DNA from 3 places in the Roseibium algae genome. Region 1 is predicted to be linked to each of the others. Evidence: riboswitches for the same ligand, from Rfam matches in the RefSeq annotation. Region 1 holds a riboswitch; each other region holds the start of a gene.
What was found. Region 1 has a riboswitch for cobalamin ahead of cobU (bifunctional adenosylcobinamide kinase/adenosylcobinamide-phosphate guanylyltransferase). Riboswitches for the same ligand answer to the same signal wherever they lie in the genome.

Region 1 (7,642 bases):
GCCCCTTTCAGGACCTCGACAGTTGCTGCCAATCCACCTTCAAACTGATAATAATCATCGCTATCAAGCAGATCATGCTCCCGGTTGTCCTGATTGTGCAACACCGCATCGACGCCGGATAGCCGGGTTTCCAATTCACTGCGCGCAGCCGTTCCGGACGCACCGCCTCCATAGGCATAGCCGCCCCATTCCAGAAATGCCTCGGCGAAATCGCCGCGTTCATCCCAGATACCTTCATCAATCAACGCTTGAAGTCCTGCGCCATAGGCTCCTGGCTTGGAGCCAAAAACACGGAACCCGGCACGCAGAAGTGACTCACCGGCATCAAACCCTTGCTGTTCGAAGTTGAATCGATCCTTGAGCACTTTGGCAGCAATCGGATTAGCCTCTACAGGCTCTTCCAAAGCGGCAACTGCCCGCACTGCGCTGTCGAAAAGGTCAACTTGATGCGGAAAGGCATCACGGAAGAAACCCGAGATCCGAAGCGTCACATCAATGCGCGGACGTTGTAGCTCAGCCAGCGACAGAACATCAAACCCGGTCACCCGGCCAGAGCCCTTTTCCCAGACGGGCCGAACACCGATAAGGGCCAACGCCTGAGCAATATCATCGCCGCCCGTGCGCATGTTCGCGGTACCCCAACAGGTCAGCACCAGTGAGGTCGGCCATTCACCTTCCTCCTGGAAATAACGCTCGGCAACCAGAGCCGCAGATTGTTGGCCTAGTCGCCAGGCTGTTTCTGTCGGCACAGCGCGCACATCGACCGAATAGAAATTACGACCCGTCGGCAGCACATCCGGACGACCTCGCGTCGGCGCGCCAGAGGGACCGGGCGCAACAAAGCCACCTGATAGCGCCGTCAATACAGCCCTGGTTTCAGCCAGCCCAGATCCGGCGACAGCAGGACGGAGGTTTGCTGCGATATCGGCCAGCACCGCATGCGTGCCAACCCAATCCGGCTCAGCGGCAAGCTCACCAGCGACCAATTTCTGCGCCAACAACTCGATTCGCTCGACCGTATCCCCATTGGACCGCCAAGGATCATCGCAAAGTGATGCGAGCACCTCCGGCTTTTCCCCCGTCCAGCGCGCCGAGAAGTCACAATCCAACGGATCAAAACCAGCAAATTTCAGGTCATCCGCAATCGCCCACTGCAGGCTTTGTTGAGTCGTTTCCTTGCCGCGCGGGACACGGACCAGCGCAACCAGGAGATCGGTTAGGAGGTTGCCCATCGGGCTTTCACCCAATATGTGCAAGCCATCCCGGATCTGCAATTCTTTCAAGTCGCACAGATGGGCGTCAAGGCGAGCAAGCCGAGTGGCTTCGTCCATCTCATCCGAGATGCCGATATCCTTGTCGAGCCCATTGCGGACGGCGACATCAAGGATATCGCTTGTCAGTGCCTTGAGCCTGCGCGGATCAACACCGCTGGCAAGATAATATTCATCAAGGAGAATTTCGAGTTCGCCCGCCACCCCATGGCTTTCGGCCCGGGTCAAAGGCGGTGTCAAATGATCGACAATCACCGCAGACGTTCGTCGCTTGGCCTGTGCCCCCTCACCCGGATCATTGACAATGAACGGATAGATGTTCGGCACTGGCCCAAGCACGGCTTCAGGATAACAGCCTTCAGACAGCGCCAACGCCTTGCCCGGCAGCCATTCCAGATTGCCATGCTTGCCAAGATGCACGACCGCATGAACGCCAAACACCTGCCGCAGCCAGATGTAGAATGCGAAATAGTGATGTGGCGGAACCAGATCCGGGTCGTGATAGGTTTCCTTGGGATCAATGTTGTAGCCGCGTGCAGGCTGAATACCGACCATCTGATTACCGAACCGATGCAGCGCCAGACGAAAGCCGCCATCCAGTACATGCGGATCGTCTTCCGGCCGGCCCCAACGTTCCATGACGCCGCGACGGACACTCTCTGGCAAATCTGCAAAGGCCGCCCTGTAGGCAGCAAGCGGCAGGGTCTCAAAGTGTTGTCGTTGCTCTCGCCCGCCCAGCGCATTGGTCACACCTTGCGTGAGGATATCCATCAAGGCCCTTGACGACTCTGGGGCACCCTCAGCATCAAAGCCCTCTGCCTTCATGGCTTGAAGCAGCCCAGCGCAAGACGCAGGCGTATCCAGCCCGACCCCATTTGCAAGCCTGCCATCCTTGTTTGGGTAATTCGCAAGGATCAGAGCCGTTTTCTTGTGTTGTACCGGCACATGCGACAGCCGCGCCCAATTGGCAGCAAGTTGAGCCACGAAAGACACACGGTCCGGCACCGGAACAAAACGTACAGGCGTGGACTGAGTGGCCTCCTCAAAGCGGTCTTCTTCCTTGAAGGAGATCGCCCGCGTCAACAGGCGTCCATCCACCTCCGGCAAAACCACATGCATGGCAAGATCGCGGATCGACAGCCCTTGATCGCTGTCTTCCCAGCCTTCCTTGGAGGACGACGAAAACACCACTTGCAGCACAGGCTTCCCGGGCGCATCAAGCGGTGTCGTCTGATGGGCAACGCCTACCTTGGAAACGGCGAAGGCGGTCGCATTCAGAACCACATCAGGCGAAGCTGCCTCAAACAGGCTTGCCAGAATGTCAGCGGATTCGGCTTCCTTCAGCGAAGACAAAAACACAGGCAGCGCATTAACGCCTGATCTGTCCAAAGCCTCGATCAACGCATCAACAGGCGCAGTCTGGGCCCCTTGCACCAGAGCACGATAAAACGTGATGGCAGCAACTGGTCTTGATTGATCGGCCCATGTTGCTTTCAGCGTATCAACACTTGGCGCTGTGTGACCTGGAAGATAGATTCCCGCGCGCGGAAGTGGGACCGGATGGGCAGGCTCTTCGGCTCTCCCAACCAAGTGAGCAAGAAAAAGCAGACCATTTGCATAATTGCCCGGCCCGCCCTCAACACAATAGCGCCAGAACCGGCGCACTGTTTCCAACGGCACCGTAGACCTTGAGGCCAGCGCCTCATCCCATTTGTCATCACCTGGAATGAGAACCAATTGGACATCGAACGCCCTTGCCTCTTCCTCCAGCCGCTCAACCCCATAGCGCCAGTATTCCACCCCCCCGAGAAGACGCGCAGCAACAATCTTCGAGCCGCGCACCGTCTGCTCTGCGTAAAGGTCGACCGAGTAAGGGTGAGACAACGCCATGATACTGGCAAGGCGCAGGCTGCAGCTCTGCGCACCAAGCCCATTATGAGCGCTGGAGAAAGACCCCAGTTCCGTGTCAGCCGCCGACAGGAAAACGATATCAGCGGGCGCCTGACCCAGATCAACCGCATCCCCGCCGTCATCGATCCGCCGTGCCTGACTCGCAAGTATGTGCATCCGCTACCCCTTGCAGCCAAGACAGTTGGTCGAGTGAATCCGGGATGCATTTAGGCTGTGACGGATAATCAGCGTCATGCCGCTTCCGCAGTGCTGCCGAGCAGTGTCTTGACGTCCTCAAGATCAAGGCCTTTCAGCCCGATCACCACCAGACGCCCGGAACTCTCTGCCCCTGCAGCGAACCATGTCTCGACCCGAGGGCCGACCGCCTGAACCATGGCCGGAGCAGCTTTGCCATCAATGACAAGCGCGCCCTTGATCCGTAGCACGCCTTTCAAGGCCATGGCTTCCAGCACCTTGGCTTCTGCAGCCTTCAAACTCGCGAAGGCAGACACCGGCAACACATGGCTTTCGAAATCATCATGGTGGTGATGGTGATGCTCATCATCGTGGTCATGGTCGCCATCGTGTTCATGTTCATCGTGCCCGTGGTCATCATCGTGATCATGGTGGTGATGTTCGTGGCGCGCTGCCATGTCATGTTCGGCAGCAGATTGACGTCCCAACAGAACTTCAATCGGCAAAGTGCCTTTTTCCGATGAGACAATGTGAACGCTGTCTCGCACATCGGCAGATATCTTTGCCCGCACCTTGGCAAGTGCATCACTGGAGATCAGGTCCGCCTTGTTCAGAACCACCAGATCAGCGCAGGTCAACTGATCATGAAACAACTCTTCCACAGGGCTCTCGTGATCCAATGCGTCATCCGCTGCGCGTTGGGCTTCAAGGGCTGCTTCATCCAGTGCGATCCGGCCTTCGGCAAGAGCTGCTGCATCCAGCACTGTCACCACCCCATCGACGGTTACCTTGGTCTTGACGCTCGGCCAGGAAAATGCGCGCACCAGCGGCTGAGGCAAGGCAAGGCCAGACGTTTCAATAACGATGTGTTCTGGCGGATTGTCCCGCGCCAAAAGCATTTCCATGGTGGGCAGGAAATCATCGGCAACCGTGCAGCAGATACAGCCATTGGTGAGTTCCACCACTTCCTCTGCAGCGCAATCGGGATCCGCGCAACCGTTCATGAGAGAACCATCAAACCCCATATCGCCGAATTCATTGACGATCAGCGCGATGCGGCGGCCATCAGCATTCTTCAGCAGATTGCGGATCAACGTGGTTTTGCCTGCGCCCAGAAAGCCTGTGACGATGGTGGCAGGAATTTTCTGTCCGATGGTCATATTTTGATATCCGGGTGAGAAGAGGGTTTTAAAACAAGCGGCAAACCGGCAGCGACAAAAATCACCTTCTGCGCGACCGCCGCGATATCCTGATTGAGACGTCCTTGTGCGTCACGAAACGACCGCGCCAGAGCATTTTCGGGCACGATGCCCATGCCAACCTCGTTGGAAACCAGCACGCACGGGCCTTTGATGCTTTCCAGAGCCTCCGCAAGGCGGCGGGCCTCCAGTGCGACATCACGTTCACGATAAAGAAGGTTGTTCAGCCAAAGGGTCAGGCAATCAACGAGAATGACGGTATCGGGCGCAGCTTCACGGGTCAGCACACCAACAAGATCGAGTTCTTCCTCGATGGTGCGCCAGTCATCCCCACGTTGGGCACGATGCAACGCAATGCGTTCATCCATTTCCGTATCAATCACCGGACTGGTTGCCACATAGACACGTCGTAGACCGCTGTTCATCGCCAGCTCTTCTGCAAACCGGCTCTTTCCGGAACGCACACCGCCCAGAATCAATGTGACACTCGTCTTAGCCTGCCCGCTCATAAGTCAGGGCCGGAGAAGCGCACACCGCCAAATCGGCGGGTGAACAAATGTGTGAAAGATCGACCGCAGCAGCGGTGTAAATATAGCATTCAGCCTGGCTCCTGCCGTCCACCCGACGGCTGTTGAACTAAGGTCACTGAAATCAATGACCCAAAGATTGTCAGGCCGGTCTCCTGGCTTGCGGCTCAATCAGGTCTCTGCGCCTTCCCGGTCCGGCCAGATTGGCCTGTTCCAGTGGCATGTCGCAGAGCCCCTTGCCGCTTACAGTTGCGGGGGCAGCCGCGGAATTGGATCCCAATAAAGATCCGCACCGCATTCCCGTTTCATTTCCAACGCGCAAAGAGCACGCGGAAAACCATGACACTCCTTCTGTAGCGGCTTGGCAGGCGACAAACAAGCCAAGCCTAACCTCCCTCGATCATTCGGCAAGGATCGGCACTAACAAGCACCAATCACAAGCGCACCTGCCGACCGTTTGCTTTTTGAAAAACAACAAGCCGCATTGAAAGGCATTTGCACAATTCCCCAACCTAAAAATTCCGCTCAACCTACTGAAAATAATAAGTTATCCAACGCAATCCACGACGATTATATCTTTTCAATGAAAATAGTTTGATGAGGGGCTTGGCAAACCGGCAAAGCGTTTGTTATACGCTCATCCATCGACGGAGCAGACACGTTCCGCCACCACGTTGGTGATCCCCGATAGCTCAGTTGGTAGAGCATTCGACTGTTAATCGAATTGTCGCAGGTTCGAGCCCTGCTCGGGGAGCCATTGCTCCTTCTTTTAAAGATTTGACCGCTTTGAAGATCATCAAGAAGACTTGATGATGACAGCGTTGATTTGCATTGCATCACGCACGGCCTCAGAATTGTCATTTCCGGCTGAACGACCTCTTCACCCTCCCCATGGAAACCCATCCGCAAACACTTGCTTGCACGATAAAATTGCAGATCCACACCCGGAATTACTTGACTACCACCCTCATATTTCATACCCACAATACCTGATACTGATTGTCATATATCGCATGCAGGCAAGATGCTAATGCCATCTGCTGAACCAGCTATTCAGCCGCCCGTAGCTTTAAGACTCAAAACCGAGTGTGGGGACAATATGCGTAGTTTCATGAAGCAAACGTTTGGCAAAGGCTTTCTTTCACATCGCCGAACAACTGTTTGCCTTGCTGCAACAATGGCTTATGCACTATCGGCCCCCTTCGTGGTTCAAGCTGCCGAAAACAACCTGTCACTCGAATTGAACCGGGCATCAGAGACAGCCAACGGCTGCATGCTGTCTTTTGTAGCCTCCAATTCGACAGGCCAAGCCCTTGGTGGACTGGCTTACGAATTCGTCCTGTTCAACGCTGACGGACTGGTCGATCAAATGACCGCCTTCGACTTCGGTGCCATCCAGGATCAAAAAACCGTCGTGCGTCAGTTCGAACTTGCCGGCGTCAAATGCCCGTCAATTGGCAAGATCCTGGTCAACGGAGCCGCACGTTGTGACCTGGTTGATCCGCAGCCCGGCACCGAAAATATGTGCATCACGGCCCTAGAGCCCAAGACCCGCACCACAATCGCCTTCATCAAGTAAGAGTTAGCCCCATGGATCAGACCAGTTTTTTCCAGCCTGTTCTAAAATTGCTGGACGCCGGCGGACCGGTGGTCTCCCTCATTGCCGTCCTGTCCGTCATTGCGCTCGCTCTTGTTCTGATGAAAATCTATCAGTTCTGGCGCGAAGGTGTTGGCAACACGCGACGCTCCCGCCAGGCCGTATTCCTATGGCGTAATGGCAATCAGCTCGAAGCCATCCGCAAGATTGGTGTGCCGCGTACAGCTTCTGAGGAAACCGTTGCAACAGCCATGCGCCTGTCGCTGACCGGGACCCTCGACAAAACCGCAATCGAGGAAGAGATTTCAAGGCGCGCGCTCACGCGGCTGCACAACCAGCAGTGGGGCCTGAAAGCCTTGGATGCTATCGGACAGGTGTCACCCCTTCTGGGGCTGTTCGGAACAGTGCTTGGAATGATTGAAGCGTTCCAGAACCTCCAGTCAGCAGGGAATTCAGTGGATCCATCCATGCTCGCAGGCGGCATCTGGGTCGCACTTCTGACAACTGCTGCCGGTCTTGCCGTCGCCATGCCAGTGTCCCTGCTGCTGACATTCTTTGAAAGTCGGATCGACAACGAGCGGGTCGCAATCGAAACTCTGGGCGCAGGGATTTTGCTCTCCGATGTTCCAGATGCAGCAACCATTTCAGTGGACAATATCATTAAGACTGCAGCCCCAAATCAGATGAGCGCACAGGCAATTCATGCGCATTGATCTGCCACAGGCACGGTCCCGGAAGCTCTCGCTAACATCCCTGATTGATGTGATCTTCCTTCTCCTGCTGTTCTTCATGCTGACGTCAACATTCACCAAGTTCGGTGAAGTTGAAATTGCTCCACCAGGCGGTAACGGCAAATCATCCGGCAAAGGGCCTGACATCATCATTTCGCTTGTGCCGGACGGGTTGCGGATCAATGGCCAGCAGGCGACATTGGATACAGCAGAAGCCATTCTTGCGGGCTTT
Region 2 (7,642 bases), on a different contig from region 1:
TCTGAACCGCGATCCGATCACTTGCCCGAAATGTAACACGGTCTTTGAGGCCGTTGTGACAGCTCGTGCGGCGAAGGCTGCAAAAGCAAAGGCGGCCGAGGAGGACGATGACGACGACGAAGAAGACGACATTGTAGCCAGCCCGGATACCGTATCTCTTGAAGAGGCCGACGCGGAAGCTGAAGGCGTGGACGTCGACGTACCTGATCTAGATGATGACGATGACGACGATGAAGCTACAGGCGATGTTTTCATCGAGGATGACGACGATGAAGACGATGCTGTTCCTGGAATTCGCGTTGAGGTCGATGACGATCTAGATCGCTAAGCATCTGGTTTTGAATGCTTAAAATGCATTTAATCTTATCCACAGAGGGAATTGAAATTCATTCGATTTTCCTCTTGATCGATTGGAGCGGCGCGACTATGTTGCGCCCTCAATGAGGTCGGGTCCCAACCCGGCTTATGAAGATTGGGGCCATAGCTCAGCTGGGAGAGCGCTTCGCTGGCAGCGAAGAGGTCAGCGGTTCGATCCCGCTTGGCTCCACCATTCCCCTTACCTGTTTAAATTGCGATTAAAACGGCTTGAGTGGCAGTGCATCTCGCTACAGGCTCTCCTGCTTTTCTGGTCTGTTAGGGTAAGGTAGGGCTATTCTGTTATGTGATTTGCCTTGGCGGTTGATTTTTGAGCGTTAGGAATGAAGCGCATTGATTATCTCGCTCGCGGGCCTTTTTCTTTTGTCTTTTCTGGCTGCCACCTTGTTGCCTGCTCAATCGGAGCTGGTTCTTGCTGGGTTGATTACGGCTGAGGCCGCCCCCGTATGGCTGCTTATCTGTGTGGCCAGTGTTGCGAATACCCTTGGTTCGGCGGTTAATTGGTTGTTGGGGCGTGGCGTTACGAGTTTCTCTGATCGTCCCTGGTATCCGGTCAAGCCGGAAAAGCTTGCAAAAGCCTGCGGATGGTACCAGCGATATGGAAAATGGAGCCTGTTGCTCAGCTGGGCGCCGTTCATTGGAGATCCGTTGACGTTGGTCGCGGGCATCTTGAAAGAGCCATTTCTTCCGTTTCTGGTTCTGGTGTCGATTGCCAAAACGGGACGGTACCTGATCGTGGCGGCTGTTATGCTTGAATTCCTGTAGCGAAAAATCTTCCTTGCGAGTGAGGTGTCTCAATAAAAAGCCCGGGCTGTTGACCCGGGCTTTCGTGTGTTTATGGCTGCAAGGTCGTCAGGTGGCTGGGCTATGCAGGCGCGACTGTACGATCGCACTGCCTTTCAGGCCGGACAAGGTTTTGGCTCCGGCCAAGGCTGCCAGATCCGCAAGTGGCTCAATCGCGACGACCAGCATGTAGGCCGCCCCGAAGGAGGCGATTGAGGACAGGTTTGCCGCTTCAAAACCCTGGCCATAGAGCGCCCAGAAGCCAACCCAGCCTACAACGCCGCCTTGATAAGCGACCGAAAGAGCCAAGGCTTGTGAGTATTTCACATCGACATAGGCCGTATTCGCTGGAATGATTTTCTTTGCTAGCAGGCCCATGGCAAACAGTGGCACGAGCAGCGTCGTGACGTTCATGCCGTATTGCGGTAGATCAAAAGGCGCAAAAAACACTCCTTGAAGCAGCAATCCGGCCGCAAGACCAACAGCTGCAGGACCCGCGCCAAATATCAAAAACAATGTCGTTCCGAGGATTAGGTGAACTTCAGAAACGCCAACTGGATAATGCGGCAAAATTTCAAAGAAGCTATAAACCAGTATGGTCGCGAGGAAGGACCGGCTGATAAGGCCTGTAAATCCGCAGTCGCGAAGTTCGCCTGCTGCCGTTTTCGCAGTGAAGCCAATGGATGCGATCGCTGTCGCATAGCTTAGAGTGAGTTTGGCACCATCAACGATGCCCGGTTCAATATGCATGTTTTTCTCCTGTCCACACCCGCCGTGTGGGAGGTTTAAGGAGGCTCCTTATTTCGGAACCGGTTGAGCGGTGGCAGGTCTCCTGGCTCGCGGTTCATCGCCTTTCCCGCCTTCCCGGGCACTCTTGGTGCACCAGTGGCTTTCGGGGTAGGCTCGCCGCTTACAGTTGCGGGGGCAGCCACGGTCTTGGTCCCTTTTGGGTACGCCTCACCGTGTTCCCTTTTAATCCGCCGCACCGTTTGATTGGCGGAACCATCCCGCACATTGTCAGGGACAATGGCTGTGCAATGCAAGGCCTCTCCCAAACGGAAATGCTGTTTCCTCAGTGATATGAGGATGAGTAGGCGAAGCTATCAAACGGGCGAGTCAAACGGCATTCCGGCATCCTGTATTTGTCATCAAGGGTTCATATGAACGATGTGAGAGCTTCATCCACGCATTCTAGGATTGCACTTGAATGTCTGAAACGACGCTGACTGAGGCGTATGGGCAGAAAGTACTGAGAAAATAAATATTGTTTTCCATGAACTTAAAGAACCTGCCCACAGCGTAACGCTCGTTCGGAGATTTAAATACCTTGCGCAGCCTTCCATGTTCGTTTGGAGTGTCGTTTAATGTTCATATGAACGACACAGAGCGTTCATATGAAAACAATACGAAGCGCAGGCAATATCAATGGACCGTTGAGCAAGCCATTTCGGCGGTCTGGATTTTTAACTGCTGACAGGGGCGTAAGCCTCGCTTGATGGGAGCAAACAAAATGGCTTACCGTAAAACCGTTGCCAGCCTCGTGGCTGCAGCCGCATTGCTCGGTACTTCTTCTGTTTCTTATGCTGCGACTGACATCACTTGGTGGCACGCAATGGGCGGACGCCTCGGCGAAGTCGTCAACGAAATCTCCACTGGCTACAATGCGTCCCAGGATGCATGTAATCTGACCCCTGTTTACAAGGGCGGATACGAAGACACGTTGACAGCCGGTATCGCGTCCTTCCGTGCAGGTGAACAGCCGAACATCCTGCAGGTTTTTGATGCTGGCTCAGCCACCATCATCGGTGCCAAGGGTGCGGTCATTCCTGTTCAGGATCTGCTCAGCGATAACGGCGTAGATTTCAACATCGAAGACTACATTGCTGGTGTTCGTTATTTCTACGCTGACAGCGATGGCAAAATGATCGGCATGCCGTTCAATTCGTCTGCGCCTATTCTTTACATCAACGACGAAGCCATGAAAAAGGCTGGTGTTGAAGCTCCGAAGACCTACGAAGAATTCGAAGCAATCGCGCCTAAGCTGAAAGAGGCAGGCTATGTGCCGCTCGTTCAGTCTCACCTGCCTTGGGAATTTGTCGAAAACTTCAAGTCCCGTCATAACTTGCAGTTCGCAACCAACAACAACGGTTACGATGGCGCCAAGGGCACTGAGCTTGTTTTCGGTGAGCCGATCAAGAACCACTTCAAGGCTGTCAAAGGCTGGCTGGACGATGGTCTGTTCGGTTACTATGGCACAGGCTGGGGCGACAACCAGACACCCTTCAACGAAGGCAAAGTTGCTCTTTGGATCGGCTCTTCAGGGTCGTTCGGCGGAATTGCAAAGACTGTCGAATTCCCGTTCTCCGCAACATTCCTGCCTTATTGGGATGCTGTTGAAGGAGCCAACACGGCGTCTTTCATCGGTGGGGCAGCCCTCTTTGCCATGTCCGGCAAGCCTGCTGAAGAGAACAAGTGTGTTGCTTCTTTCTTCCAGTATCTGACGTCTCCTGAAGTTCAGTACATGTGGCACAAGGAAACCGGCTATGTGCCGATCACCAACGCTGCATACGAACTGGCCAAGAAAGACGGTCACTACGACCGTACACCTGCTGCCGAAGTCGGCATCCAGCAGCTTTCTTTGCCAACGGGTGAATGGACCAAGGGCTACCGTATGGGCTTCTACGTTCAGATCCGTGACGTGATGAACCGTGAACTGGGCAAGGTCATGTCCGGTGAAACGACTGTTGATGCTGCTTTCGATACTATTAAAGCTGATGGCGACAAGCTGCTCGCCCGTTTTGCCAAGACAACTGGGAACTAAGTCCCGGGCCTAAAAGAAACGATGGGGGCGCACTTGCGCCCCCATTTCCATGAGGCTGGCGGGCAGTTTGGTCAAGATGACCATGGCCCGCCGCATCTGTTCCCGGTGAAGCGATGAAAAAAGTTCAATTCAAATCCCGCTACGTTCCGTATCTCTTGCTGTTTCCACAGCTCGGGATCGTCACGGTCTTCTTTCTTTGGCCTGCTGCTGAAGCTGTACGCTCTTCTTTTTATCTGGAAGATCCGTTTGGCTTCGGGTCCACATTCGTGGGGTTCGACAATTTCATCGATACGGTCACCTCTACCGATTACGCAAGGGTTGCCTGGTTCACTGCAGCTTTCACGGTTCTTGTGACGTTCCTCTCGCTTGGCATAGCGCTGCTGTTAGCGGTCAAAGCTGACAAGGTTCTGCATGCCTCATCCACCTATAAGACGCTGCTGATGTGGGTCTATGCCGTGGCTCCCCCAGTCGCTGGCCTGATCGGTATTTTGCTGTTTGATCAGCATGTGGGGCCTATCGTGGATCTTTTCGCCATGTTTGGTTGGAATATGCAGGTTGGTGTCAGCTACTATGATACGGCCTTTGCGATGATCACTGTCGCGGTCTGGAAGCAAATTCCAGTCAATTTCATCTTTTTCCTGTCAGGCCTTCAAGGCATTTCAAAATCAGTGCAGGAGGCTGCCAGCATCGATTGCAGGTCTGGTTTCCGCCGCTTCTGGACGGTGACCTTTCCATTGCTCGCTCCGACGGGTTTCTTCCTGCTGATTATCAACATCACCTATGCCTTCTTTGATACGTTCGGCATCATTGATGTGATCCTCAAGGGCGAGCCAGGCAACAATCCGGTGACCCTTGTCTACAAGGTCTACCTGGATGGGTTCCGGGGCAACGATCTTGGTGGGTCCTCTGCGCAGTCAGTTATTCTGATGGCGCTGGTCTTCATCCTGACTGTCATTCAGTTCCGCCTCATTGAGCGGCGCGTACACTACACGTGATTTGGGGAGAAATCGGATGAAAAAGGTAAAACTAACGGATCATCTTGTTCTGCTCACAGGCGTGTTCTTCATGGTGACGCCGGTGATCCTGGCATTCATTACATCGACCCACGATGCTGTGACGATTTATCGGCAGGGGCTCCAGTTCACTTTTGGTGATCAGGGCCTTGATGCTTATGAAACTGTCTTGTTTCGCGCCGGCGGCTTCACCAAGGAAGTCAACGGCCTGGTGATGCTGAAGAACTCACTGATCCTGGGTTTAGGCTTCGCCATCGGCAAGATCGTTGTGTCGATGCTTGCTGCCTATGCGATCGTTTATTTCCGCTTTCCAATGGCAACGCTGTGCTTCTGGGTGATCTTCACTACGCTGCTGCTGCCTTTGGAAGTGCGTATCCTGCCGTCGTACGAAATTGTTCAGAAGCTGGGGATGGTGAACACCTATTCTGGCCTGATCATCCCGTTGATTGCCTCGGCGACCGGGACGTTCTTCTTCCGGCAGTTTTTCATGTCGATACCTGATGAATTGACAGAAGCCGCGCGGATTGATGGCGCGGGCCCCTGGAAGTTCTTCATCGACATTCTGGTGCCGCTGTCCAAGACCATGATGGCAGCGATCTTCATCATCATGTTTGTTTACGGTTGGAACCAGTATCTCTGGCCCACCTTGATCACGACAGATGAGAGCTTCTTTACTCTGGTGCGTGGCATAAAGCAGATCCTGCAAGTCTGGGTCGGTGCCCAGATCCCCGACTACGATCAGATCATGGCTATGGCGATCCTTGCCATGCTGCCTCCGGTCATCATCGTGGTTATCTTTCAAAGCTGGTTTGTCAAAGGGCTCGTCGAGAGCGACAAGTGAGGAATTAAATGTCTACTATTACTCTCGATACGATCCGCAAGGTCTACAGCGGCAATGTCGAAGCGGTTAAAGGCGTATCCATCGATATTGCTGACGGTGAATTCATTGTTCTGGTCGGTCCGTCGGGCTGCGGCAAGTCCACGCTTCTGCGGATGATTGCCGGTCTTGAAGATGTCACAACGGGCGAGATCAGAATTGGTGACCGTCTAATCAATGATGTTGATCCTGCGGACCGCGATATTGCCATGGTGTTCCAGAACTATGCGCTTTATCCGCATATGTCGGTCTACAACAACCTTGCGTACGGCCTGAAAAATCGGGGCATGGACAAGGCCGAGATTGACCGTCGGGTGAAGGAAGCTGCGCGGATCCTTGAGATCGGTGATTATCTTGACCGCAAGCCACGCGCCTTGTCCGGCGGGCAGCGCCAGCGTGTTGCTATGGGACGCGCTATCGTGCGCGAACCTGCTGCCTTTCTGTTTGATGAGCCTTTGTCCAATCTTGATGCCAAGCTGCGCGTGCAAATGCGCGTGGAGATCAAGCGTTTGCAGAAAGCCCTGAAGACGACCAGCGTTTATGTGACGCATGATCAGCTTGAAGCCATGACCTTGGCAGACAGACTTGTGGTTCTCAACGGTGGCAATATAGAGCAGATCGGGGCCCCGATTGAGGTTTACGACAATCCAGCGTCGACCTTTGTAGCCAGCTTTATTGGCTCGCCTGCCATGAACTTGGTGGACGTCAAGGTTGACGGTGGCCAGCTTGCGTTGACCAACGGTGAGGGTCTCTCGGGACCAAATGTTCATGGCGAGGTGGCCTACAAGATCGGTGTCCGGCCAGAGCATCTGAGCGTTGTTGACAGCAAGGGAGATGGTTCAACAGGGCTTGATCTTGAAATCAAGGTCAACGTGCTGGAGCCAGTGGGCGCGGAAAGTTACATCTATGGTGAGTTTGTCGGCGGTGGTCCGGAAATTCTGATCCGCGTTGAAAGCCATTCCAAATATGAAGCAGATGAGATTCTGTTTCTGCGCGCGGAGCCGGAAAACATTCACTACTTCAATGCCGAGACAGGTCGTCGTATCGATGGCTGATTGAACTGGAAGGAGGCTCTACGAGGGTGTCGCCTTCCAACTAAAAGCCGCTTCGGGAGACCGGGGCGGCTTTTCTTTTGTTAACGTCAAAACCAGTTTAGTTTTGTCTGGTTTCTCTTAGGCAGGCCAGTCGCCTCTGGACAACGGTCCAAATCTACCGCACCTTCTATTCCATCGATTGAGCCGGAATTGCTATATTGCCAGAGTGCATATTCTGTCCAGGGCTCCGGAATCGTCGGGGCTTGGTTGTCGGTGTAATCTGCCAACCATAACGGATATTCCGTAAAATCCGGATTCCTGATTGATGACCAGAACCCTGGCGAGGCGTAAATCATCGGTTTGACCCCAAGTTGCCTTTCAAGCAGTTGAAGCAATTGGGCAAGCGCATAAGAATAGGTCGCTGGACTACAACCGTCCAATTCCTCGCAATCGATCGCGGGCAGCATGTCTGTATTCGCATCATAGCTCACAGAATTGAGGCAATTGGTAAGTAAATCGGCCTGTTGGATGAAACTGTCAGTTGGCATGAAGTAGTGGTAGGCACCCCGCTGCAAGCCGCTGGTTTTTGCGCCGTTCCAATTGGTTGCGAACATGGGATCCACGTAACTGGATCCTTGCGAGGCCTTGATCATCGCATAGACAATGCCGCCCTCAGCGACTTGAGCCCAGTTGATGTCTCCCTGGTAATGCGAGACATCAATTCCATTTGGGTTGGCCG
Region 3 (7,642 bases), on a different contig from region 1:
GCCCCATCGGCTGGTCAAATGGTTCAGTATCTGGCGAGACGGGCATTGATCGCTGAAAACCATCCCCTTCCTCACAGCATCAGACAAAGACCCGGGCGGCGCATTTTGCACAGGGTGCGACAGTTCGGTCGCATTGTGCTTTTCCGGCTGCTCTTCGGGGAAACTTACTGACTCATTTTTCGACGATTGCATCAAGGAAGGCATCCGCGTCTCCATTTTTTCGATACTTACCTTTTAGTGTGTACTTACAAAAGGAAAGTTAGCAAGACATATTGCAACTATCGAATTCAAATTGACCTCAAGGAGACCAAAATGATTGCTGTAACCGGTGCGAATGGCCAACTCGGCCGCCTTGTCCTTCAGGCTCTGGCCGACAAGGGCGCAACCGATATCCGCGCCCTCGTCCGCTCGCCAGACAAGGCGCAGGATCTTGCCAGCGCGACAGTGTCCGTGGTTGAGGCAGACTATAACCGTCCGGACACCTTGGCTGCAGCTCTCAAGGGGGTCGACCGTCTGCTGTTCATCTCAGGCAGCGAAATCGGTCAGCGCATTCCGCAACATACAGCTGTGATCGAAGCTGCAAAGGCGGCAGGCGTCAAGTTGATCGCCTACACCAGCATCCTCAACGCCGACACCTCAACAATGATCCTGGCTCAGGAACACAAGGCAACCGAGGCCCTTCTCAAGACGTCCGGCGTTGCTCACGTGTTGCTTCGCAACGGCTGGTATCTGGAAAATTACGCAGGCTCTCTTGGAGCGGGTCTGCAGTTCGGCGCAATTGCCGGGGCTTCCGGTGATGGAAAAATAGCTGCGGCAAGCCGCCAGAACTACGCCGATGCTGCGGCTGCTGTCCTTCTTTCCGATGACAACTCCACTCGCACCTACGAGTTGGCAGGAAACGATGCTTTCACGATTGCGGAATTGGCTGCAGCCCTTTCCAGCGCCACTGGCAAGGACATCCCGTTCAACAATATGCCACAGGACGCCTATGCCGGCGTTCTGGAGCAGGCAGGCCTGCCGAAGCCATTTGCTGAAATGATTGCCGATTGTGATGTGGCCGCAGGCAAAGGCGCGCTCTTCAGCACATCGAAAGACCTGGAGAAGCTGATCGGACACCCAACCTTGCCATATGGCGATTTCGTCCGCGCATTTGCTGCTTGATAACCGGACCGGACACCCCACCGCGTACTGCGGGCCGATCCGAGAGTGCAGGCTCCCTGTTTCCCAGGGAGCCTGTACGCTTTTTGGACCTAGTTGCCGGTGTTTCTGGTGCGCAGCAGCCCCAGAAAAAACAAGCCACCCAGAAATCCTGTGACGATGCCAACCGGGATATCCTCCGGGGACAACAGCGAGCGGGCTGCAAGGTCTGCCCAGATCAAGATCAGCGCGCCCACCAGAACGGATGCCGGCAAAACACGCAGGTAACTTCCCCCGGTGATACGCCTCACGATGTGTGGCACCATCAGGCCGACAAAGCCTATAATCCCGGAAAAAGCGACCATCACACCGGTGATGAGCGAGCAGACCACGAAGATCGTCAGGCGAAACCGGGCAACCGGAATACCCAGGGTCGCAGCGGTCTCATCGCCAATGGTCATTGCATTGAGATCGCCTGCCTTGGCCAACAGATAAGGCAGGGTCAGCGCCAGAACGCCCGCCGGAAACACCAGATGGTTCCACTGGGCGAGTCCGAGGCCACCGAGCATCCAGAAGATCACCGTATGGGTGGCGCGCGGATCGCCCATGAAGATCAACATGTTGGCGAATGACATGAGGATGAAGGAAACCGCAACGCCCGCCAGCACCAGCTTGTCCGCGCTGGTCGCACCGGTCAGGCGGGTGACGGCCAGCACCATAACCGTCGCCAACAGCGCCCCGGCAAAGGCCATCAAAGGCACAGTCAGAAGCCCCAGAAACAGCCCCGTGTGCAACAGCGCCATGATCGCGCCGCATGCCCCGCCCGACGAAATGCCGAGAAGATGCGGATCAGCAAGCGGATTGCGGGTCACAGCCTGAAGCGCTGCTCCGACCGCAGCAAGCCCCGCGCCGACACAAGCTGCCAAAATGGCGCGTGGAATGCGGATTTCCCAGACAATTGCCTCTCGCCCTGTTGTCCAGACCGGTTCAAACATCCCCGGCACGATCTTGTTAGCGATAATGCCTGCAACTGTGCTGGCTGGCACAGGCACCGCGCCAAATGAAACAGCCACCACAAAGGACACCAGCAGCAAGACAAGGCCCGCCATTAAAACCCCGAAGAACCGCCAATTCTCTGGCAGAACTGCAGATGAAGACTGGTCCGCAGCTTCAAAATGGGCAGCAGGTGCTGTGTGACCGCCACGTTCCTGAAGGTCAGACCCCTCCCCATCCTGAAGGTTGGCTGCTGCGGTGCGGTCCAGCATGTCCTAGTCTCCCCAGAACGCGGCAGCGAGCTTCTTGACAGCTTCAATGTTACGCGGTCCCGGCGTCGCCTCGACATAAGACAGAGTGACGAAGCGATCATTCTTCACTGCATCGATTTTGGCCAAGGCCGGATTGTTCCGCATGAAGTCTCGCTTTTGTTCGGCTGTCACAGTGCCATAGTCAACGATCATGATCACGTCCGGGTTCTTCTCGACCACGGTTTCCCAGTCAATGGTCGCCCAGCTCTTGCCTAGGTCATCCAGAACATTGACGCCTCCTGCAGCCTCGATCAGGGCCGTTGGCATGGCATATCGTCCGGCAGTGAACGGCTTGTCCTCGCCGCTGTCATAGACAAATACCTTTAGCGGTTCTTCGCCGGTCTTCAGCGTGGCGCGGAAGTCCTCCAGTTCCTTGCGATATCCTTCGACCAGTTTTTCCGCGCGATCTTCAACATCAAAGATCCGGCCAAGGTTCAGAAGGTCGTTGTACATGTCCTCCATGGACACCTTTGGTTTGGCTCCAATGTGAATGCAGGATTCAGTCAGTTCATAGACCTTGATGCCGAACGGTGCCAGCGTCTCCGGCGTCACTTCGCCGCCGACCTTCATGCCATAGTTCCAGCCCGCGAAATAGAAATCAGTCCCAGCGCCCAGCAGGACTTCTTTGCTCGGGTATTTCGCCGAAAGCTCCGGCAACTCGGCTATGCCATTCCGCATTTCCTCATCCAGGGTCTTCCAGCCGGAAATGCCGGTGTAGCCAACCATATGATCGCGCAAGCCAAGAACCAGCATCATCTCGGTCAGATTGACGTCGTTGGAGACAGCCGCTTTTGGCGGCGCGTCGAATGTCACATCCCTGTTGCAGCTCTTCACGGTAGTCGCGGCAGAAGCAGGCGCGGCAATCATCAGCGCAGCCAGAATGGGCAAGGTTGCCAAAATACGTTTCATTTCAAAGAGAACCTTATTCAAGACGGAAGAGAGAAAGTCAGATGGGGCTGCCCGCTCGGCTGAAGCAGCTCAAGACGGCTTTGAACAGCGAAGGCCGCATCGACATGCTCCGGCGTGATCACCTGTGAAGGCGGCCCAAAGGCCAGAGGATACCCTCCAGCCAGCACCAGAACCGTGTCGCAAAGGCTGGCAGCCATATTGAGATCGTGAAGGCTGGTCACAACAGTGACAGGAAGGCCCCGGACCAATTCGAGAATTTCCAGCTGATGGCGAATGTCCAGATGGTTCGTCGGCTCGTCCAGAACCAGGAGCTTGGGCTCCTGCGCCAGCGCCCGGGCGACCATCGCCCGTTGCCGCTCGCCGCCAGACAAGGTGCCGAACCGCCGGTTTTGCAAGCCTTGCAACTGCATGTCCGCAAGGGCTTTGGTGACGATAACCTGATCCCTCCCGGCAGGAGATGAAAAGCCTGAAGCATGTGGTCTGCGGCCAAGAGCCACAATTTCACGGACGGTCAAGGCAAAATCCGTTGGCTGCTCCTGCAGAACGGCGGCAACCTTTTGAGCTGCTTGCCGGGCTGACAGGCGCCACAGGTCTTGTTCATCCAGAAGAATCTGCCCTGTTCTGGGCTTCAAATAACGATAGATCAGCCGCAACAAGGTTGATTTTCCCGCGCCATTGGCCCCGACAACCCCAAGGCAGTCGCCAGGGACCAGCTCGAAGCTGACAGGATGCAATAGCGTCAGCCCTTTGGATGGACCCCAGCTAATCTCCCGTATTTTCAACGATGCGGCTGTCATTTTCACTTTCCGGTTTACAGCGTGACACAAATCAAAAGACCTGATGCGCAACCAACACACAAATTTGTAATGTTATTACATAACCAAAGTCAAGCCCCACAAAAGCCCATTTACGAAGACGATTGTCTCCAACGGGCTCATCGGGCATGGGAACGATATCCGCGATCAGAATGCCTGAATGACGAAAGGCTTCGCGATGCCAGAACGCGCAGAAGACCGAACGGCCACACGAAGAGCTGCAAGCGCCCGCAAAACGGGTGTAAAAAGGGGGGATTTCAATGCCATCTCGCGATCTCCTCCGGGGCACCCCGCCCGGGTTGAGGGTTAAACACGGATGGCAGGTCTCCTGACTTGCGGGTCGCAGCGCACCTGAGCCTTCCCGGATTGCTCCAGTGGCCTTGTTCAGGTTTGCTCACCGCCTACAGTTGCGGGGGCAGTCACGGACTCGGCGCCTGTTGGCTACACCTTACCGTATTCCCTTTTCATCCCAATCCCACTACGGAGATCAGAAACCATCAAACCTCTAGGATAAGCGGCCTGACGGGCATGTCAATCTTACTGTCACCGGTATGAGGCGCAATCATGTGATGTCTTCTGCCAACATCTGCCCCTTGTCTCATGCGCCTAAAAATCCTACTTCGGAAACTATGATGAAACAGCCAAAGCCTCCGCGTGCTGAAGCACGCCCCCTCACCCTTGAAACCCACGGCATCACACGTCAGGACGATTACGCCTGGCTTCGAGCAGAGAACTGGCAGGAAGTCATGCGTGACCCTGATGTTCTCGATGCAGACATCCGGGCTTATCTGGAGGCGGAAAACGCCTATCAGGAGACCATGCTGGCTCCGACAAAGGACTTGCAGGACAAGCTGTTCGCCGAGATGCGCGGCCGGATCAAGGAAGACGACAGCTCGGTTCCCTCCCCGGATGGACCGTATCTATACGGTATGAAATTCGTCACTGGTGGCCAGCACCCGAAGTTCCTGCGCAGCAAGCGCGACGGGTCTGATGAAGAGATCATTCTGGACGGTGACAAGGAAGCCGAGGGCAAAGCCTATTTCAAGTTCGGCGGCGCGGGTCATTCATCTGACCACAAGTTGCTGGCCTGGGGCTATGACGACAAGGGATCGGAATTCTACTCCCTCCAGATCCGTGATCTGGAAACCGGCAAGGACAGCGAAACCCGCATTGAAGACACTTCTGGCGGCGGGACGTTCTCGGCAGATGGCAAGTATCTTTTCTACATTCGCCTGGATGCCAACCACCGCCCATCCAAGCTGTTCCGTCACGAGATCGGCACAGATCCGGCGTCCGATGCCCTGATCTTCGAGGAAGAGGATGCAGGCTTCTTCATGGGCGTCGGCAAGACCCAGTCCGGCGACACGATCATCATCGATATTCATGACCATGAAACGTCAGAAATCTGGACGATCTCAGCCCACGCCCCCCTGGACCCGCCGCATCTGATTGCGCCGCGCGACACGGGCGTCGAATATTCCCTCGATGACAATGGCGACACCTATTACATCCTGACCAATCTGGGTGGCGCTGAAGATTTCAAGATCGTCACCGCACCAAAAGCGACGCCGGGCCGTGAGTTCTGGACCGATCTGGTACCGCACAAGCCAGGCTGCCTGATCCTGTCCCATGACGTCTACAAGACCTTTATGGTGCGCCTTGAACGGGAAAACGGCCTGCCGCGGATCGTGATCCATCGTCTGGCGGATCATATCGAGCACGAGATTTCCTTTGATGAGGAAGCCTTTTCGCTGGGTCTTGGCGGCGGTTACGAGTTCGATACCACCGAAATTCGCTTCAGCTATTCCTCGATGACCACACCGTCGCGTGTCTATGACTACGACGTGGAAACCCGCAAGCGGTTGCTGCGCAAGGAACAGGAAGTGCCATCGGGACATGTTGCGGGCGATTATGTCACCCGGCGGCTGCAAGCCCCGACGGCCGATGGCGAGACCGTGCCGATCTCCCTGCTCTATCGCAAGGACACGCCGCTGGACGGATCTGCGCCTTGTCTGCTGTATGGCTACGGATCTTACGGCATGTCCATGCCAGCCAGCTTCAACACCAATGCGCTGTCTCTGGTTGATCGTGGCTTTGTCTACGCCATCGCCCATATTCGCGGCGGCAAGGACAAGGGCTTTCGCTGGTACAGGGACGGACGACGCGAGACCAAGAAGAACACCTTCACCGACTTCATCGTGGCTGCCAAGCACATGGCAAGCGAAGGCTTCACCTCTCACGACCGGATCATCGCCCAGGGCGGATCAGCTGGCGGAATGCTGATGGGGGCTGTGTCCAACATGGCGCCTGAGGCCTTTGCCGGCATCATCGCAGAGGTTCCCTTTGTCGATGTTCTGTCGACCATGCTCGACGACACGCTGCCCCTCACCCCACCGGAATGGCCGGAATGGGGCAATCCGATCACCGAGAAGCCAGCTTATGAGTATATCGCCAGCTATTCTCCGTATGACAATGTTGCAGCCAAAGACTATCCGGCCATTCTTGCAGTTGGCGGTCTGACAGATCCGCGCGTGACCTATTGGGAGCCTGCCAAGTGGGTTGCCAAATTGCGCGCGACCAAGACCGGCGACAATCTGTTGATGCTCAAGACCAACATGGAAGCAGGTCATGGCGGTGCCTCTGGCCGCTTTGACCGCCTGAAGGAAGTGGCTCTGGTTCAAGCCTTTGCATTGATGGTCGTCGGCAAGGCCTGACGGGAGATAGTTGTCGGCAAGGCCTGACAGGAAATATTTGCCAGCAAGGGTCACACCTTGCTGGCCGGGTTTTGATCGTTTTTCGACTGTGAGCTGGAGCAACGAGCTCACAGTCGGGCAACGTCACAAGAGCCCTGAATTCAAAGCCTATCGGCGTAGGCTCTGAGCTCGCTCTGCCTTCGCCTCAAGGCCGCAGACATTTCCTGATGCTATGTTAGCTTGGGACCGCGCTTATAAACCCAGTAGTGGGCATCTTCTTCTGCAATATAGCGTGCATCAGGTATGATCAGAATTTCCTCAAGAAGGCCTCTGCGCACCAAATCCTGACTTTCTTTCTTGAAGTCTGATCCGCTCAAATAGCTGTTGCGCGTACTCACTGCCAAATGGCCGTCTTTCGTCAACAGCCGCGCCAATGTCAAAAGCGCTTCCGGCTCGACGTGCCCAAGGGTGAAGACCCCACAAGAAACCACCAAATCGTACTTGCGATCAAACACGCTAATACGATCAACTGTTATGTCAACGCTGCCACGAAGTTCTTTATAAGCGCCGGTTTTTTCAGCTTCCATGACCATCTCATCCGAGAGGTCGAAGCCGTCAACAACCTTGAAGCCAGTTTCCTGAAGCGCAAGGCCAGACAAACCTGTGCCGCAACCAGCATCCAGAACGCGCACATTCTCCGGTTGTTTGTGTAAATAAGAAACAGCAATCAATGATGCCAGATTACCGATGACTTCCGGGCCACCATAGCTCTGATCTTTCACGT

Region 2: linked by a shared signal. The riboswitch ahead of V6575_RS14080 (energy-coupling factor ABC transporter permease) and the one ahead of cobU (bifunctional adenosylcobinamide kinase/adenosylcobinamide-phosphate guanylyltransferase) in region 1 are both predicted to bind cobalamin.
Region 3: linked by a shared signal. The riboswitch ahead of V6575_RS07375 (ABC transporter ATP-binding protein) and the one ahead of cobU (bifunctional adenosylcobinamide kinase/adenosylcobinamide-phosphate guanylyltransferase) in region 1 are both predicted to bind cobalamin.

What each region holds. Positions count from the first base shown of each region.
Region 1 is NZ_JBAKIA010000005.1:175,081-182,722, forward strand. It holds gene cobN (cobaltochelatase subunit CobN) at 1-3,338, opposite strand, end outside; gene cobW (cobalamin biosynthesis protein CobW) at 3,413-4,516, opposite strand; gene cobU (bifunctional adenosylcobinamide kinase/adenosylcobinamide-phosphate guanylyltransferase) at 4,513-5,064, opposite strand; cobalamin riboswitch at 5,212-5,439, opposite strand; tRNA gene V6575_RS09740 (tRNA-Asn) at 5,764-5,839, shown strand; gene V6575_RS09745 (hypothetical protein) at 6,194-6,661, shown strand; gene V6575_RS09750 (MotA/TolQ/ExbB proton channel family protein) at 6,673-7,392, shown strand; gene V6575_RS09755 (ExbD/TolR family protein) at 7,382-7,642, shown strand, end outside.
Region 2 is NZ_JBAKIA010000009.1:183,696-191,337, forward strand. It holds gene V6575_RS14065 (TIGR02300 family protein) at 1-328, shown strand, start outside; tRNA gene V6575_RS14070 (tRNA-Ala) at 475-550, shown strand; gene V6575_RS14075 (YqaA family protein) at 709-1,140, shown strand; gene V6575_RS14080 (energy-coupling factor ABC transporter permease) at 1,228-1,908, opposite strand; cobalamin riboswitch at 1,964-2,180, opposite strand; gene V6575_RS14085 (extracellular solute-binding protein) at 2,669-3,979, shown strand; gene V6575_RS14090 (ABC transporter permease subunit) at 4,093-4,974, shown strand; gene ugpE (sn-glycerol-3-phosphate ABC transporter permease UgpE) at 4,991-5,833, shown strand; gene V6575_RS14100 (sn-glycerol-3-phosphate import ATP-binding protein UgpC) at 5,842-6,924, shown strand; gene V6575_RS14105 (glycoside hydrolase family 25 protein) at 7,011-7,642, opposite strand, start outside.
Region 3 is NZ_JBAKIA010000004.1:220,125-227,766, reverse strand. It holds gene V6575_RS07395 (winged helix-turn-helix transcriptional regulator) at 1-63, opposite strand, end outside; gene V6575_RS07390 (SDR family oxidoreductase) at 313-1,161, shown strand; gene V6575_RS07385 (FecCD family ABC transporter permease) at 1,251-2,246, opposite strand; gene V6575_RS07380 (ABC transporter substrate-binding protein) at 2,406-3,350, opposite strand; gene V6575_RS07375 (ABC transporter ATP-binding protein) at 3,368-4,147, opposite strand; cobalamin riboswitch at 4,467-4,679, opposite strand; gene V6575_RS07370 (S9 family peptidase) at 4,798-6,879, shown strand; gene V6575_RS07365 (class I SAM-dependent DNA methyltransferase) at 7,089-7,642, opposite strand, start outside.